Regions from separate parts of the Gordonia phosphorivorans genome, predicted to be linked through region 1. Evidence: predicted binding sites of a transcription regulator. Region 1 holds the regulator's gene; each other region holds the start of a gene.
What was found. Region 1 encodes LexA, which represses DNA repair genes until DNA is damaged. Its sites were predicted from a motif close to CGAACANNTGTTCG; they were not measured.
Positions count from the first base shown of each region.

Region 2: ACFFJD_RS02930 (SAV_6107 family HEPN domain-containing protein) is a predicted target of LexA. The motif match lies at 2,909-2,922, and genes of this name have one in related genera.
Region 3: ACFFJD_RS07935 (HNH endonuclease signature motif containing protein) is a predicted target of LexA. The motif match lies at 2,709-2,722, and genes of this name have one in related genera.

Region 1 is NZ_JBHLWV010000020.1:245,795-251,296, reverse strand. It holds gene hrpA (ATP-dependent RNA helicase HrpA) at 1-1,338, shown strand, start outside; gene nrdR (transcriptional regulator NrdR) at 1,373-1,837, opposite strand; gene ACFFJD_RS10405 (LysM peptidoglycan-binding domain-containing protein) at 1,871-2,437, opposite strand; gene lexA (transcriptional repressor LexA) at 2,590-3,285, shown strand; gene ACFFJD_RS10395 (phosphoenolpyruvate--protein phosphotransferase) at 3,304-5,022, opposite strand; gene ACFFJD_RS10390 (DeoR/GlpR family DNA-binding transcription regulator) at 5,109-5,502, shown strand, end outside.
Region 2 is NZ_JBHLWV010000011.1:97,069-102,570, forward strand. It holds gene rsmH (16S rRNA (cytosine(1402)-N(4))-methyltransferase RsmH) at 1-598, opposite strand, end outside; gene mraZ (division/cell wall cluster transcriptional repressor MraZ) at 831-1,268, opposite strand; gene ACFFJD_RS02925 (SCO2097 family morphological protein) at 1,800-2,201, opposite strand; gene ACFFJD_RS02930 (SAV_6107 family HEPN domain-containing protein) at 2,317-2,772, opposite strand; gene ACFFJD_RS02935 (GNAT family N-acetyltransferase) at 3,012-3,659, shown strand; gene ACFFJD_RS02940 (LppM family (lipo)protein) at 3,713-4,561, shown strand; gene ACFFJD_RS02945 (methylenetetrahydrofolate reductase) at 4,582-5,502, opposite strand, start outside.
Region 3 is NZ_JBHLWV010000016.1:388,629-394,130, forward strand. It holds gene dnaK (molecular chaperone DnaK) at 1-723, opposite strand, end outside; gene ACFFJD_RS07935 (HNH endonuclease signature motif containing protein) at 1,100-2,509, opposite strand; gene ACFFJD_RS07940 (fumarylacetoacetate hydrolase family protein) at 2,838-3,707, shown strand; gene ACFFJD_RS07945 (crotonase/enoyl-CoA hydratase family protein) at 3,704-4,501, shown strand; gene macS (MacS family sensor histidine kinase) at 4,509-5,502, shown strand, end outside.

The DNA of each region.
Region 1 (5,502 bases):
TTCCCGACCGCCTGGCAGCAGGGACAGACGCGCCTGGAACTGCGCTATCACTTCGCCCCGGGCGCCCCCGACGACGGTGCGACCGTGGTGATTCCGCGCCCGCTGCTCGAGCACGTCCACGCGGGCGGCTTCGACTGGCTGGTGCCGGGCCTGCGCAGCGAGCTGGTCACCGCGCTGATCAAGTCCCTGCCCAAGGGGCTGCGCAAATCTCTCTCCCCGGCCCAGCAGTACGCCGAACTCGTGCTCACCAAGCTCAAACCCCGGGCCGAGCAACTGCTCCCGGCGCTCGCCCGCGAACTCGGCATCATCGCGGGATTCACCTTGTCGCCCAGCGACTTCCGGCCCGACACCCTGCCCGCCCACCTGCGCATCCACTTCGCCGTCACCGACCCGACGGGGGCGATCATCGGCCGGTCCGATCGGCTGGAGACGCTGCGCCGAGACTTCGGCGCCGCCCCCGCCCCGACCGCACCCGCGCCGATGTTCCGCGACTGGAAGGCCGACGGCATCGGTGTCCTGGCCGACCGGCACGACGAGGTGGTGGCGGGGCAACCGGTGATCACCTACCCCACGCTTGCCCCCGCCGGCGAGGGCGTCCGGGTGGTCGAGGCCACCACCACCCGCGCTCGGGATGCAGGGATCGTCGCCGGTGTCGCACAGCTGTTGGAACTGGCGATCGCGCCGTTGACCAAGAAGATCGCCAACTCACTGCCCCCGGCCGAACGGTTGGCCCTCAGCCAGAATCCGTACTCGCGGCCGGAGCAGCTGTTCGCCGACTGCACGCGCCGCGCGATCGCCGACGCACTGGCCGCCGAGCCCGACATCGCGGCGCTGCGCACCCCGGAGCAGTTCGCCGCCGTGCGCGACCGGCTCTCCCCCGCGGTCCGGGCCGCCGCGCCCGAGTACTTCACGCATGCGGCTCGCGCCTTCGCCCAGCTCGGTCCCACCGCCCAGGCCGTCGACGCGCACAGCGGCAGTGCCGCCGCCGACGACGTGGCCGAGCAGACCGCCCATCTCATCTTCGACGGCTTCGTCGCCGACACCCCGCTGACCAACCTGGTCCATGTGCCGCGTTATCTCGCGGCCGCGTGCGCCCGACTGGACGCGCTCCCGGGGTCGGCCGCCCGCGACAACGCCGGTCTGGACACCGTCGATCGGGTGATCGCGCACTGGAATCGCCGCCTGGCGGCCGTCCCCGCGCACCGTCAGGACGCTCTCAACGAGCTGGTGCACTGGCAGTTGGAGGAACTCCGGGTCAGCCTCTTCGCCCAGCAGCTGGGTACCGCGGGGCCCATCTCGGAGAAACGGCTGATGAAGGCGATCGACGCCTTCGGTTAGGTCTCGCTGAATCCGGCGGCGAACCGGGGCGGGCTCACGCCACTGGTTCGCGCGGGGAATCCTTGCGCAAATCGTCGATCTCGCGCTGGAAGTCGTCGGCCGATTCGAACGACCGGTACACCGAGGCGAAGCGCAGATACGCCACCTCATCGAGATCCCGCAGCGGACCGAGAATGGCCAGCCCCACCTCGTGACTGGGAATCTCCGCCGACCCGGAGGCCCGCACCGTGTTCTCCACTGCCGCGGCCAGCTGCGCGAGCGAGTCCTCGGTCACCGACCGGCCCTGGCAGGCGCGGCGCACACCCTTCATCACCTTTTCCCGGTTGAACGGTTCGGTGACGCCGTTGCGTTTCACCACGGCCAGCACCGCCGATTCCACGGTGGTGAACCGGCGGCCGCATTCCGCGCACGACCGACGGCGTCGAATCGACGCTCCATCATCGGAAGCTCGCGAATCGACTACTCGGGTGTCGTCGTTCTTGCAGAACGGGCATCGCATGCCCCTCAGCGTACTCGGCACCGTCCCGGCCGCTCAGCGGTAGGCGGGTACCAGCAGTGCCTGTCCCGGACGCAGGCCGGTCGCGGTCAGATCGTTGAGGTCGCGCACCGTGGCGATGACCGCCGCGGCCGGCAGCTCCGGAGCGATCCGCTCGGCCAGCGACGACAGCGACTCGCCGCTGCGCACGTGGACCACCTCGGTCTGCGACGGCACGCCGCTGACCGACTTCTCGTAGTCCGAGCCGATCACGCCGAGGACCGCCACCAGCGCGGCCAGTGCCACCCCGATCAGCAGACCGGCGGCCCACCGGCGGCGCACCGCAGTCGAACAGGTCGCCGCGTTCGAGCGTGCCTCCGCCGTCGAACGCACACGGCTGTTCGAACGCGCCCGGGTGGACGCTCCCGCGTTCGAACTCGTCCGAACGGAGGACGCCGGGCACGCGGGGGTGGCACTCGCCACCGTCCGGGGACGTCGTCCGGTGGGCCGGCAGGTGGCCCGAACCACGGGGACATCGCAGGTCATCGCGGCGGACTGCCACGGGGCGGCGGTCGGCGCCGGGGCCGCGGTGGGTGCGGAGCGGCGGGTCAGCAACTCGGTCATCGTGGAACTCCCATCGTTCGTGTGTTCGATGAACTCTTGTTCGACAGTTAACACCACGGGTCCGACAAGAACCACGACACGTCGAACAATTGTTTGAGTTCTGTGACCTACTCGACTAAATTGAAGGTCACCACCCTTGGAAAGGAAGTGCGATGAACGACGGACCGCATCCGACATCGAACGTCGACCCGCTGCTGTCGACGGCCACCCTGGAGGCCTCCCTGACCCAGCGTCAGCGCGAGGTTCTGGAGTACATCCGCTCCTCCGTGCGCGAGCGCGGCTATCCGCCGAGCATTCGCGAGATCGGCGAGGCGGTGGGCCTGGCCTCGACCTCGTCGGTCGCCCACCAGCTGCGCACCCTCGAACGCCGCGGCCTCCTCAAACGCGACCCGCATCGTCCGCGCGCAGTGAATGTGCGCGACGATCAGCGCACCCCGCCGCCGGCCGCCGATCAGGTCGGCCCCGGGACTCCCGCCGCGACCTACGTACCGGTCCTCGGCCGGATCGCCGCGGGCGGTCCCATCCTCGCCGAACAGGCCGTCGAGGACGTCTTCCCGCTGCCCAAGGAACTCGTCGGCGAGGGCTCCCTCTTCCTGCTGCGCGTGGTGGGCGAATCGATGATCGATGCGGCCATCTGCGACGGCGACTGGGTGGTGGTCCGGCAGCAGAACGTGGCCGACAACGGCGACATCGTCGCGGCGATGATCGACGGCGAGGCCACCGTGAAGACCTTCAAGCGCATCGACGGCCACGTCTGGCTGCTCCCGCACAACGAGCACTTCGAGCCCATCCCGGGCGACGACGCGGCGATCCTCGGCAAGGTGGTCACCGTCCTGCGGCGCCTCTGAGCCGACGCTGCCCGGGCGTCACCCCAGGATCGCTCGGGCAGCCTCCCGCGCCTGCGCGGGACCGTCGGCGGCCACCGCGGCCTGCGCGGCCGCCGCGCACTGGTCGAGGGTGACCGTGGCGAGGGCGCGCCCGACCGCCGCCGCGGCCGCCGGGGCGCAGGAGAGCGAGCCGACGCCCAGCCCCACCAGGACTCCCGCCAACAGCGGATCGGCGGCGGCCTCGCCGCAGACGCCGACCGGTTTGCCCGTCGCCGCCCCCGCCGCACCGACGCGTTCGACCAGGGCCAGCACCGCCGGTTGCCACGGGTCGGTCAGGGCCGCCAGATCGGCGGACATCCGGTCGGCGGCCATCGTGTACTGCGTCAGGTCGTTGGTACCGATCGACACGAAGTCGACCTCGGCCAGGATCTTCTCGGCCAGGATCGCCGCCGAGGGCACCTCCACCATCACCCCCGGCACCAGGCCGCGCCCGCGCACCTGCGCGGCGAACTCCCGCGCCTCGGCGACGGTGGCGATCATCGGCGCCATCACCCACACCGGAGCCCCGGCACCGTCCGCAGCGGCCGCGAGCGCGTCGAGCTGGTGGTCGCGGACCTCCGGGTGCGTGGCCACGATTCGGTTGCCGCGCACGCCCATCGCCGGATTGTCCTCGTCGGGATGCGTCACGAAGCGCAGCGGCTTGTCCGAGCCCGCGTCGAGCGTGCGGATCACCACCTTCGCGCCGCCCATGGCCTCGATCACCTCCCGGTAGAGCCGCTCCTGCTCGGCCACCGAGGGCTCGTCGGGGCGCTCCAAGAAGGCCAGCTCGGTGCGGAACAGGCCGACGCCCTCCAGGATCCCGAGGGCCGCCGCACTGCGCGCCGAGGCGCCGTCGGCCACGTTGCCCAGGATCTGCACCGGATGACCGTCCGCGGTCCGCCCCGGCCCTCGCCACTGCGCCACCTCGGCGGCCCGGCGCCGGGCCTCGGCGACGGCCTCGGCGATCGGGCCGGCCTCCGGGTCGACACCGATGACGCCGCGATCTCCGTCGACGAAAACCGTTGTGCCCGAATCGATTCGAGCGAGTTCCGCGACTGCGACCACGCACGGGATGCCGAGTTGCCGAGCAATGATCGCGGTGTGGCTGGACGGGCCGCCGAGGCGAGTGACCAGGGCGATCACCCGAGCCGGATCCAGACCGGCGGTGTCGGCGGGGGCCAGATCGTCGGCCAGCAGAACCGAGGGGACCTCCGGCAGCGGAATGCCGGGCTCGGGCAGACCCAGCACCTGGGCCACGACGCGATTGCGGATATCGGCCAGGTCGGTGACCCGCTCGGCCATCAGACCGCCGCGATCGGCGAACATCGCCGAGATCTTGTCGATCGCCGTCACGGTGGCGGCCGCGGCCGGGATCCCGGTGGCGATGAGCCCGCCGGCGGTGCCGATCCAGGCGCGGTCCCGGGCCAGCGCGGCGGTCGCGGTCAGCACCTCCGCGGCAGTGCCCGAGCTCGCCGAGGCGCGCGCGGCGAACCGGTCGGCCACCGTCGCCACGGCCGCGGTGAAGCGCTCGGCCTCGGCCGCGCGATCCGCCTCGTCGATCCGGGCATCGGGATCGATCCGGTAGTCCGGCGCACCGGAGGCGAAGATCACCGGCCCGTAGGCGAGTCCGGGTACCACCGGCGTACCGACCAGCACCGTCCTCGCCCCGTAGTTCCGCTCGCCGCCGTTCCGGTCGTCACTGCCTGCCGCCTGATTCATGTGATAGAGATTACATCTACCTCTTGACTTGTCAACACAGACACAGGTAAACACAGATAGAACCACGTCCGGCGGAGAGGGTCAGCGTGTACGCCGAAGAACGACAGCAAGCCATCGCCACCGAGGTGCGCGCCCGCGGCCGGGTCGCGGTCGCCGAACTCGCCGTGCGTTTCGATGTGACCGGGGAGACCGTGCGGCGCGACCTCGGACTCCTGGCCCGCCAGGGCATCCTGGTCCGCGTGCACGGCGGCGCCGTACGCCCCGACCTGGGCGAAGTGGCCGAGGAGCGGGATCTGGGCCAACGCGAACTGTCGCGTTCGGCCGAGAAGTCGGCGATCGGCGTGGCCGCTCAGGCCTTCCTGCCGCCCGACGGCGGATCGGTGCTCTTCGATGCGGGCACCACCACGCTGCGCGCGGCACTGGCGGTGCCCGCCGAGCGACGGCTGACGGTGATCACCAACGCCGTTCCACTCGCCGCAC
Region 2 (5,502 bases), on a different contig from region 1:
GTTTGGCCGGGTGCCCGCCGGTCCGCCTGGTGGCGGCCGGAATGGCCGAGTACAGCAGTTCCACCAGGCGTCCGCTGGTGGTGAACGGCTCCTGCTCCCGGGCCCGCAGGACCGCCGAGGCGATCTTTCCGGCGAAACGCTCCTCGCCGTACTCGCTGAGCACACGGGCCAGGGCGCCGTGGTCGTAGGTGTTCAGAACGTCGGCGGCGGTGAGCTCGTCATCGTCGTTCATCCGCATGTCCAACGGCGCGTCGACCGCGTAGGCGAAGCCTCGTTCGGCCTGATCGAGCTGCATCGACGACACGCCCAGGTCCAGCAGGATGCCGTCGACGGCGGTCAGTCCTGCCGTCTCGGCCACCTCGGCGATCTGGTCGTACCGCGCGTGATGGAAGTGCATCCGTCCGGCGAAGGGCGCCAGTCGCTCGCGGGCGATCTCGAGGGCGTGTTCGTCGCGGTCGATGCCGTGCACGGCGAGCCCGGGCAGCCGGGTCAGAAAGAGTTCGGTGTGTCCGCCGGCGCCCAGGGTGCCGTCGATCATCACCGCGCCGGAGCCGTCGGCGCCGTGACGCGTCAGCGCGGGGCGCAGGAGTTCGAACATCCGGTCGGCCAATACGGGCACGTGGCCGTGCTCCGACTGCGTCGATTCGGACACTTCGATCACCCCTCCCCTGTTTGCTGCTGCTGACTCGCCCGCGCGGTCCTGTCGAAGAAACGGAGCTGCGGTGAGGCGGGGTCCCCGCCCGAGTCGCACCTGACGTTGGGGAAGTACGTCAGGGTCGGCCGGGCCGAGGCCTCGCCTCACCGCAGCAGCCCAGTTCTTCACTTGTCTTCTAGACGATCGCGTCCAAGGCGGCCGATCCGCCGGCCGCGAAGGCCTCCTCGTGCATCGCCTGGTACTCCGCCCATCGAGCGGCATCCCAGATCTCCAGGTGGTCGTACTGGCCGGTGACCACGCAGTCCTTCTGCAACCGCGCCCACTGGCGCAGCCCCGCGGACAGGTTGACCCGGCCCTGGCCGTCGAGCGCCTGCTCGTCGGCACCGGCCAACAGCAGTCGGACGTAGGCGCGCGCCTCCGGATCGTTGCGCGACGCCTCGTTCGCTTTCGCGGCGGTGACGTCGAACTCCTCCGCCGGATACACCGACAGGCTGTGATCGAGACCCTGAGTGACCACAACCCCTCCTGACAGTGCGTTCCGAAACTTGGCCGGCAACGTGAGCCGCCCCTTGTCGTCCAGCTTCGGGGTGTAGGTCCCGACGAAACCAGCCACGTCGACACCTCCTACCCCGATATCAGCGGGAGAACTGACGCTCTCTCGTCGATGTCCACCACATTACCCCACTTTCCACCACAATCCACCCCCGGCGCCCCACTTCTCCACCACATCTGGCTGTTCGTGCAGGTCAACGCGGTATCAATGTCCGCCGATCCATTTCAATCCCTTCCGCTTCCGGCGCGTCGAGGCCCCGCCGACTGTGTCGAATCACCATTAAAGTGGCTGGTGGGACGATAGATCCCCCAATGGTGGGGGGAAGTGGGTGATCAGGGTGGGGAGAAGTGGGTGACCGGGGGCGCCCTGTCGCGACCCGCGACTCGTGTCGCCGGCACTGCAGCTCGGCGACGTGAAGTACGGGTCGCGACACGGGAGTCGACGAGGGCGCGCGGGCGGGGGCGAGTGCGCGGGGGGTGAGAGTGGGGGGCCCGGCCGAGGGGCCCGACGATGCGAAAACGGGGGTGGCAACCGTGAACGGTTGCGACCCCCGTTTGTCGAGGTCAGCGGCCACTCGGGCCGCGAGGGGTACTACTCGTGGTCGCGCTGATCGAAGCGCTTGTTGAAACGATCCTCCATCCGCGAGCTCAGCGAGCCCTTGGCCGCAGGCTTCTTGGCACCGGCGCGTCCACCGGAGCCGCCGGCCGTGGCGCCACCGCGCGGACCGAGCAACAGCAGCAGGCCACCGGCGAACATCACAAAGAATCCGAGGAGGCTGATGATCTTCAACTCACCGATCTGCACGTCGATCATCAGGCCACCGACCAGCATCGCCAGTCCGAGGACGAGCAACAAAGCGGCCTGCCATTGACGCCGCGCGTTGGGTCGCCCCACACGCTGCCTGCTGACACTCGAGACAAACTTCGGGTCCTCGGCGTACAGCGCGCTCTCAATCTCGTCGAGCATCCGCTGCTCATGTTCCGAAAGCGGCACCGCTCTCCTCCCTCACTGTCCGAGCAACGCAAACGACGGGGCGTCGACGCCTGCTTTTCTTCCATGATAGGAGCAGAAACGGTAATCGACCACTATTGCCACCACGAAGCATCCACTAGGCCCCCAACTTCCGCACCGCCGAGGCCGTCCCGGACAGTCGGCCCTGCTCGTAGGCCAGCAGGCTGGCGTCGGCCGCGTCGAGGAATTCGGCCGCTCGGCGCTCCACCCGGGCGCAGAGCGTGTCGTCGATCTGGGTCACCAGCCCCGCCTCCACCCGCGCCCGCATCGTCGAAAGACCGCCGAAGTACTCGGCCAGATCGGCGTACTGCGGTGTGGCGACCTTGATCCGGCTCCACGCATCTCGCGCATTGCGCCGTCGACGAACCGGGCCCGGCGGCTCGTACACGGCCAACACCGCACCGGCCGCGCGGATGGCCGCCAGATAGAACTGCCGAAACCGTTCGGCGCCGTCGTCGTGCACGGCGGCAGCGCCGTCGAACAGCGCTTCGGCCCGATCGAGCAGATCGCGGCTGCGATGGACCACACGGGGGTCGGGGATGTTCGGTGCCATGGGGTCGCCTCCTTCGTCGAGGAGAACGTCTCACGTACCACCGACAATTCCGCGCCGCTCGCACCGGCAGCGGGCTCCGTCGGCCGACGAAAAAGCGGTGGTTCGGCGTCTTCCCCGCCGAACCACCGCACTTCATCGAACGTGAGTTCGATACCGATCACCCTAACCCCTGCGTGAGCGGTCCGGCAAGTCGAGATAATGTCGTCCGACGAGCTCGCTCAGCAGAAAGTGGGACGCGGATGTCGATCCGACTGGTCGCGCTGCCCGCGCACGACGCGCAGGCCTGGCTGGACCCGGCCGTGCACACCTATGTGACGGCGATGCGCTACCCCCGCGGCACCGAACAGGGGCGGATCGGACTGTGGCGTGAACACCTCGCCCGCCCGGGCTGGACCGCGATCGGCGCTCTGGCCGAGCTCTCCCCGATGGACCTGCGCCGACCGGCCAATGCCCGCCGACGCATCGACGCGCCGTGGACCAGCGGCCGGGAGGTCCTCGTCGGCGTGACCTACGGCTACACCGGAGCACCGGACCAGTGGTGGAATCGCCAGCTCCGGTCCGGGTTGACCCGGCACGGGATGACCGCGGCGCAGGCGCAGGCGCTGACCGCCGACTACTTCGAACTGACCGAACTGCACGTGCACCCCTCCGTCCAGGGTCGCGGGGTCGGTGCGGCCCTGCTGACCGGCCTGCTCACCGGCCGTCCGGAGGCGCAGGTGCTGCTGTCCACCCCCGAGGTGCCCGACGAACACAACCGCGCCTGGTCGCTCTACCGCCGCATGGGCTTTCACGACGTCCTGCGCGGCTTCACCTTCGCCGGGGATCCGCGCCCGTTCGCCTTCCTCGGCCGCCCGTTGCCGCTGTCGGCGGCACCGATCCCGCGCTGACAACGCCGCACCGCCTGCCCGGTATCGACGCCGACCTCTGGCACGATGACACCGTGCCTTCTCTCCCCCGCCCCCGCGCCGCCCGCCGGTACCCGGCGCTGTTCGGCGTCGTCCTGCTCGCGCTGACCGGTCTGCTCAGCGGCTGCATGACCCGGTCGGAGACCGTCGGCGACCAGTTCTCCGGCTTCGTCATCGTCGCGGCCAGCCCGGAGACCGGTCCGGCCGCACCCGCCTTCGACGTCCCGGCGTCCCTGGCCGGGGCGATCCGCGTGACGCCCTTCCCGAACGAATTCGACTCCTCGGACCAGAAGCAGCAGGCGCCCGACGATCAGCAGGCGTCACCGCTCGGCAAGGTGGGCTCCCGGCTCACCTACACCGACCTCACCGCGGGACAGTTCTCGCAGCTCGGCGACATCATCTCCAGCGCCCTGGACGCCGGTGCGACGATCGACCTGAGCGCGACCCGCAGCGGGGACATCGTGCGCATGCGCGGCGCGGCGACCCTCACCGACCTGGCGCCGACGATGTACTACGTCGCGATCACCGTCGACTTCGCCGGCCCGGTGGTGGCCACCAACGGCACGCGGGCCGGGGAGGCGTCGGTGACGTGGACCCCGCAGCCCGGTCAGACCGCCGAATTCAACGCCGACGTCGAGTACGCCGACCCGGCGACCGCCGCGCTGCCGAGCTGGGCGTGGTTCCTGGTGCTGGTCTGCCTGGCCATCGTCGTGACCGTGGCCGCTCTCGCGTACCGCTTCCGCGATCGGACTGCCCGTTATGCGGCGCCCCGCACCGCGTCGACCCGGGGTGCGAAACGCCGGCACACGACGGACCGCGCCGCAACGGATCCGGCCGAGACGACGGCGACCACCGACACCGAGGAACCCGCGCCCGCCGAGTGAGCGGGCCGCGGGCGGAAAGACTAGGCCGGGGCGAGCGCCCCGCGGGTGTCCACACCGATCCGTTCCAGCACCTCGCTGGTGGCGCGCGCGAAGTTCAGGCTGCAGAAGTGCAGACAGGGCACGCCCTCGGCGATCAAACGCTCCGACATCTCGGTGCACAGGTCGATGCCGACGGCGCGGACCGCGGCCCGATCCTCCTCGGGCCCGTCCCCGGCGGCGGCGGCGAGCCGATCGGCCACCCGCTCGGGCAGGACGCTGCCGGACAGCTCCACCATCCGACGGACGCTCTGCAGCGAGGTGATCGGCATGATGCCGGGGATCAGGGGCTTGGCGCCCTGCTCGGCGTCGGCGGCCACCACGCGATCGCGCAACCGCAGGAAGTCGTCGGTGTCGAAGAAGATCTGGGAGATCGAGTACTCGGCACCGGCCCGCAGCTTGCGGACCAGGTTCGCGGTGTCCGACGCCAGGTCGGGCGCCCGGTGATGCCCCTCGGGGAACGACGCGACGCCGGTGTGGAAATCACCGAGCGTGCCGATCAGCTCCACCAGTTCGGTGGCGTACTGCACCCCCTCGGGATGCGGCACCCACTCGCCGAGCGGGTCGCCCGGCGGATCCCCGCGCAGCGCGAGCAGATTGGTGATGCCCTTGTCGGCGTAGGCGCCGACCAGACCGCGCAGCTCGTCGACGCTGTGATTGACGGCGGTCAGGTGCGCCACCGTGGTCAGGGTCGTCGACGTGGCCAGTTCCCCGGCGATGCGCACGGTGCGGTCCCGGGTGGACCCGCCCGCCCCGTAGGTGAGCGAGACGAAGGCCGGGCCCATGCGCTCGAAGACTCGCACGGCGTGCCAGAGCCGGGACTCCTCCTCCGCCGAACGCGGCGGGAAGAACTCGACGGAGAACGGCACCGGGCCGCTGTGCGGCGCGGCAAGCCGTTCGATGAC
Region 3 (5,502 bases), on a different contig from region 1:
CTTCTCCGCGGCCTCGCGCAGGCGCTGCATCGCCATCTTGTCCTTGGTCAGGTCGATGCCCGAGCTGGCCTTGAACTTGTCGACGAGCCAGTTCACGACGCGCTCGTCCCAGTCGTCGCCGCCCAGTTCGTTGTCGCCCGAGGTGGCCCGCACCTCTACGACGCCGTCGCCGATCTCCAGCAGCGAGACGTCGAAGGTGCCGCCACCGAGGTCGAAGACCAGGATGGTCTGTTCCTTGCTGCCCTTGTCCAGGCCGTAGGCCAGGGCGGCAGCGGTCGGCTCGTTGACGATGCGGAGCACTTCGAGGCCGGCGATCTGGCCGGCTTCCTTGGTGGCCTGACGCTGCGCGTCATTGAAGTAGGCCGGCACGGTGATGACCGCCTCGGTGACGTCCTCGCCCAGGTAGGCCTCGGCGTCGCGCTTGAGCTTCATCAGCGTGCGAGCGCTGATCTCCTGCGGCGTGTACTTCTTACCGTCGATCTCCACCGACCAGTCGGTGTCGCCCATGTGGCGCTTGACCGAACGGACGGTGCGGTCGACGTTGGTGACGGCCTGGTTCTTGGCGGGCTGACCCACCAGCACCTCACCGTTGCGCGCGAAAGCGACAACCGAGGGCGTGGTGCGCGAACCCTCTGCGTTGGTGACGACAACGGCTTCGCCACCTTCCAGCACCGAGAGTGCGGAGTTGGTGGTGCCGAGGTCGATTCCGACAGCACGTGACATGTGTGTTCCTCCTCGTTCCGGCTCAGCGAGCCGCTTGTCTTTTCCGGCCAGACGGCCTGGGGTCTGTAGGGGTTATCCACGAAACCTCAGCGCCTCAGACTCAACTGATAGTCGCGAGATCGAGCCCCGTCAACCTTAGTTGAGCCCCTGTCACTCAGGTTTCTCGATCGGTTCAACTTCAACACCGTCGGGAATGTTCCCAGAATTGAGTCGATTCCACTGAAGTTTGCAGTGATCCTACTCACACGACCGGAGGTGGCGGGGGCCTGGGCGGTCCCCGTGACCACCCAGACCTGCCCAATGACAGGCCCACACTATGAAATTTTCAAATAACGCATCGCGCCGGGAACCGCTCCCGACACTGGTTTCACGCGCCTCACGCGGCGCTGGCTGACAAGGTCAAGGTCCGTCGCGCATTCGATCGAATCGGTTCACGACGACGCTTCGGATGCTCCGGATCGGCCGGCGGCACGAACCACGGCTGCCGATCACGACCAATGAACACTTCCCACCCACCGTGGTGGATCACCGTGTGATGCCGGCGGCAGAGCAGGACACCGTTGTCCAAGCTGGTCACTCCGCCGTGTCCCCAATGGTCGACGTGGTGCCCGTCGCACCACGATGGCGGAACACCGCAACCGGGAAAGGCGCAACCACGGTCCCGTAGGACCAGCGCCTTGCGGATACCCGGGGTGAACAGCCGCTTCTCCCGGCCCACGTTCAACGGCACACCGTGCTCGTCGAGCAGCGCCAAGGCCACGGACGCCTCGCACATGATCAACTCCGCCGTGCGCGCCGAGATGGGTCCACCGAATCCCAGCCACGGCACGGCAGTCTCGTCCTCAGACATCGGGATCGAAATCGTCTGCCGCGCACCAAGTCCCGCGCCGGAATCGAGCACCTGCCCATTCATCACCACCGCAGCCGGTACCGACAAGGTGACGTGCGGCAAGACTCCGCCGGATTCGGGACGCTCGGAATGAGACAGATACGTGCGGATCACCTGAGCCATCGCATCCGCTCGGCGCCGCTTGGCCGACCGCCGATCGGACGAACCGTCGGGCTCGGGCACGGGCCGCGTGAGCGGATCCAGCGCCGCGCTGAGTTCCTCGGCGGCCACGATGTCGAAGTCGATCGTCACCGCGACGCGGCCGTCGTCCGTGCGGTTGAGGGTCATCTCATTGAGGTCGTCGCGCTCGGCGACCGGCACGTACCCATCCTCAACATCGTCGCCCTCGGCCGGTGCCAGTTTGATCGCCCAGGCCCGGGCCTTCTCTCGCACCCGCGCCGGCGAGGTCTGCACAATCAACGAGTGCACGATCTTCCGGCGATCGTCGTCGGACAGATCCACCCGACCGGACACATGACCGAGGCCAGAAGCCACGGCATCGCCGTGTTCCGCCGACACCGCACCATCACGCAAACCACGAACTACCGCGACCAGGTTCTCGTCGGACATCGCCTGCCCGAGCCGCGCCGCGCGATAGGCCACCGCCGGTGCCGCCCCGAGCTCGGCGAGAATCGCCGCGCCCGACCGCACATGCTTCCGGGCCGGCAGGCCCACGCGTTCCATCGCGACGCACGCCGCGGCCACCGAATAGTCGGCCACATTGCGCAACCGCAGAACCGCCACGGCCACGGCCAGGAGTTCCCGGTCGTCGTCCACCGCCCGCGCCCGAGTCAAGAACTGCCCGAGGCTGGCCGGACCAGCAATGTCGGTATCAGCGTGGATAGTGAGGTCATCGCTAAGCAGATCGGCGAAGGCGGTGAGAGTTACTGCGTCCATGACGCCCACTCCTCAGGTTGCGAGAAGCCAATAGCGATGGAACCGGTCGAGCCAGCGACGATCAGCCACGTGGCCACTCATGTTCCGTGAGTTCGGGACCATCAACCCCTTCCTCAACCTCTATGATATACCTCACTCAATAAGGGCACAATAGTTCTATGATCATTTTCGGGTTGCCGCTCAACACCGGCGACGGCTCCGATCGCATGATCGGCCCGCACTTCTTCCGTCGACGAGGACCCTCGCCCAGACTTCGCAAGCCCGCAGCATGTCCACTGGCGGTCGATGGGATGATGGAACCGGCAATACGGGCACCGGTCACCATCGCGTGGCCGACGACGAAGGAGCAGCCATGTACCTGGCCACCATCCGCCTCGGGAACACCACCCGCGCCGTCAAGCGCATCGAGAAGGACGGCCAGTCGCAGCTGGTCGACCTCGGTTACGCCGATGTGCGGGCACTCCTCGACGACCCCGACGGCCTCGCCAAGGCCGCTGCCGTCACCGACGGCACCGCCTATGCGACCGACACCGCCGACTTCGCGCCGCCGATCCTGGATCCGGAAAAGGTGGTCTGCGTGGCGCACAACTACGGCGAGCACTTCAAGTTCCTCGGCCTCAGCGTGCCCGAACACCCTCGCCTGTCCACCAAGTTCTCCAGCAGCCTGATCGGGCCGAACGATCCCATCGTCACGCCGGCCGATGCGCACGCCCTGGACGCCGCCGTGGAACTGACCATCGTCATCGGCAAGTCCGTGCGCCACGCCGACGACGCTGAGGCGGCCGCGGCCATCGCCGGCTTCACGGTGATGAACGACGTCGCCGACCGCAGCGTGGCGTTCGAGACCGACGAGTGGGCGCTCGGCGACGTCTGGGACCGCTCCACCCCGATGGGTCCGTACGTGGTGACCCCGGACGAACTGCCCGGCGGACTCAAGCCGCAGGTGAACCTCTCCACCACCATCGACGACACCGAACGGCAGTCCGGTCACTCCACGGATCTGCATTTCGATCCCGTGCACGTGGTCCGCCGCGTCTCCCGATTCATGCAGCTCTCCCCCGGCGACGTCATCGCCACCGGCAGCCCGGTCACGCCCGGTCACCGGCACGGCGCCGACGGGCACTTGAAGGCCGGTCAGGTCGTCGTCGCCGCCATCGAGGGCATCGGCGAATGCCGCAACACGGTCGTCGCCTCATGACCGACCAGGTGACCTACGAGGTCCGCGACCGCGTCGCACACGTCCGTCTGAACCGGCCGGACAAGCTCAACGGCCTCACCTTGGACATGATCGACGAGCTGGCCCGCCTGGCAGATCGAGCCGCCAAGGACCGATCCCTGCGCGCCGTGGTGATCGCCGGCGAAGGGTCGTCGTTCAGTTCGGGTCTCGACTTCGCCTCGACGGCCGACCAGCGGAACCGCATCCTGCGAGCGCTGGTGCCCAAACGCCGCACGGCGGCCAACAACTTCCAGGCCGCGGGCTGGGCCTGGCGCTCGGTTCCGGTGCCGGTGATCGCGGTGGTCACCGGCCACTGCTACGGCGGCGGACTGCAGATCGCCCTGGGCGCGGACTTCCGACTCGCCGCCCCAGATGCCGACTTCTCGATCATGGAGGCCCGCTGGGGACTGATCCCCGACATGTCTCTGTCGGCGAGCATCGCCCAGCTCACCTCGATCGACATCGCCAAGCGCCTGACGATGACCGGCGAGACCTTTGACGCGGCTCGGGCCCTGGAGTGGGGACTGGTCAGCGGCGTGGCCGACGATCCGTTCGCCGCCGCCGACGAACTGATCGCCGCCGTCGCGCAGCGTTCGCCCGACGCGGTGGCCGCGTCCAAGGCCCTGTTCGAACAGACCTGGTACAACGGCTCGCGTCTCTCGTTCCCGGTGGAGCAGGCCCTGCAGGTCCGGTTGCTGACCGGACGTAACCACGCCGCCGCCCGCAAGGCCGGGATGAGCAAGTCCGCTCCCGAATTCACCGACCGCCAGTTCTGAGTCCGCCATGCGCAACCGCAGGATCTTCTCCGCCGACGCCACTTCGGCGTTAGACGGAATGTTCCCGGCCACCTCGTGGCGGAACCGCGTCGACGACGACCCGGTCGGCGCGCTCTGGCGCGGGGCGCAGATCTTTCGGCTGCTGGGCTTCCTGTACGCGCTCGGTTTCAACATCACGATCAACGACGAGTTGAGCCGACCCGCCGTCGCGTGGGTTCTCTTCACCCTGCTCACCGGCACCAACCTGCTCCTCGCCGCCGGCTACCTGCTGGGTCCCGGCCGCCGCTGGTGGTGCATCGGCGCCGAGTTCGCCGTCTTCATCGCGGCGATGCTGTCGACCTTCCTGGTGGCCGACGCCGACTGGATCGCGAACAACCAGACGTGGCCGACCACACTGTGGTGTGCCAGCGCCCTGCTGTCGGCCGCCGTCCTCGGCGGCACCTGGGCAGGCGCGGCAGCCGGGGTGTTGATCGGCGCGGTCAACTTCGTGGTCAAGGGCGAAGTCTTCATGAACCTCGGCAACCCCACGTTCCTGCTGCTGGTGGTCGCGGGCATGGCGCTGGGCCTGGCCGCTTCCCGGGCCCGCATCAACCATGCGCAGCTGTCCGTGGCGATGCGCGTGGCCACCCAGGCTCAGGAACGCGATCGGCTGGCCCGCCACGTGCACGACGGCGTCCTGCAGACGCTGGCCCTCATCTCACGACGCGGCCAGGAGATCGGCGGACCGACCGCCGAACTGGCCGAACTCGCCGCCACCCAGGAAAGACAACTGCGCCGGCTCATCGCCGAGACCCCCGCCGAGCCTGCCGTTCCGCCCTCCGGTTCCCTCGATCTGGGGCCCGCCCTGCGGGCCCTCGCCGCCGACTCGGTGTCGGTGAGCACCCCCGCCGATCCCGTGGTGGTCGGCGCCCTCACCGGCGAGGAACTGTTGGCCGCGGTGCACAACATCCTCGACAACACGCGCTTCCACGCCGGCCCGGACGCACGCAGCTTCGTGCTGT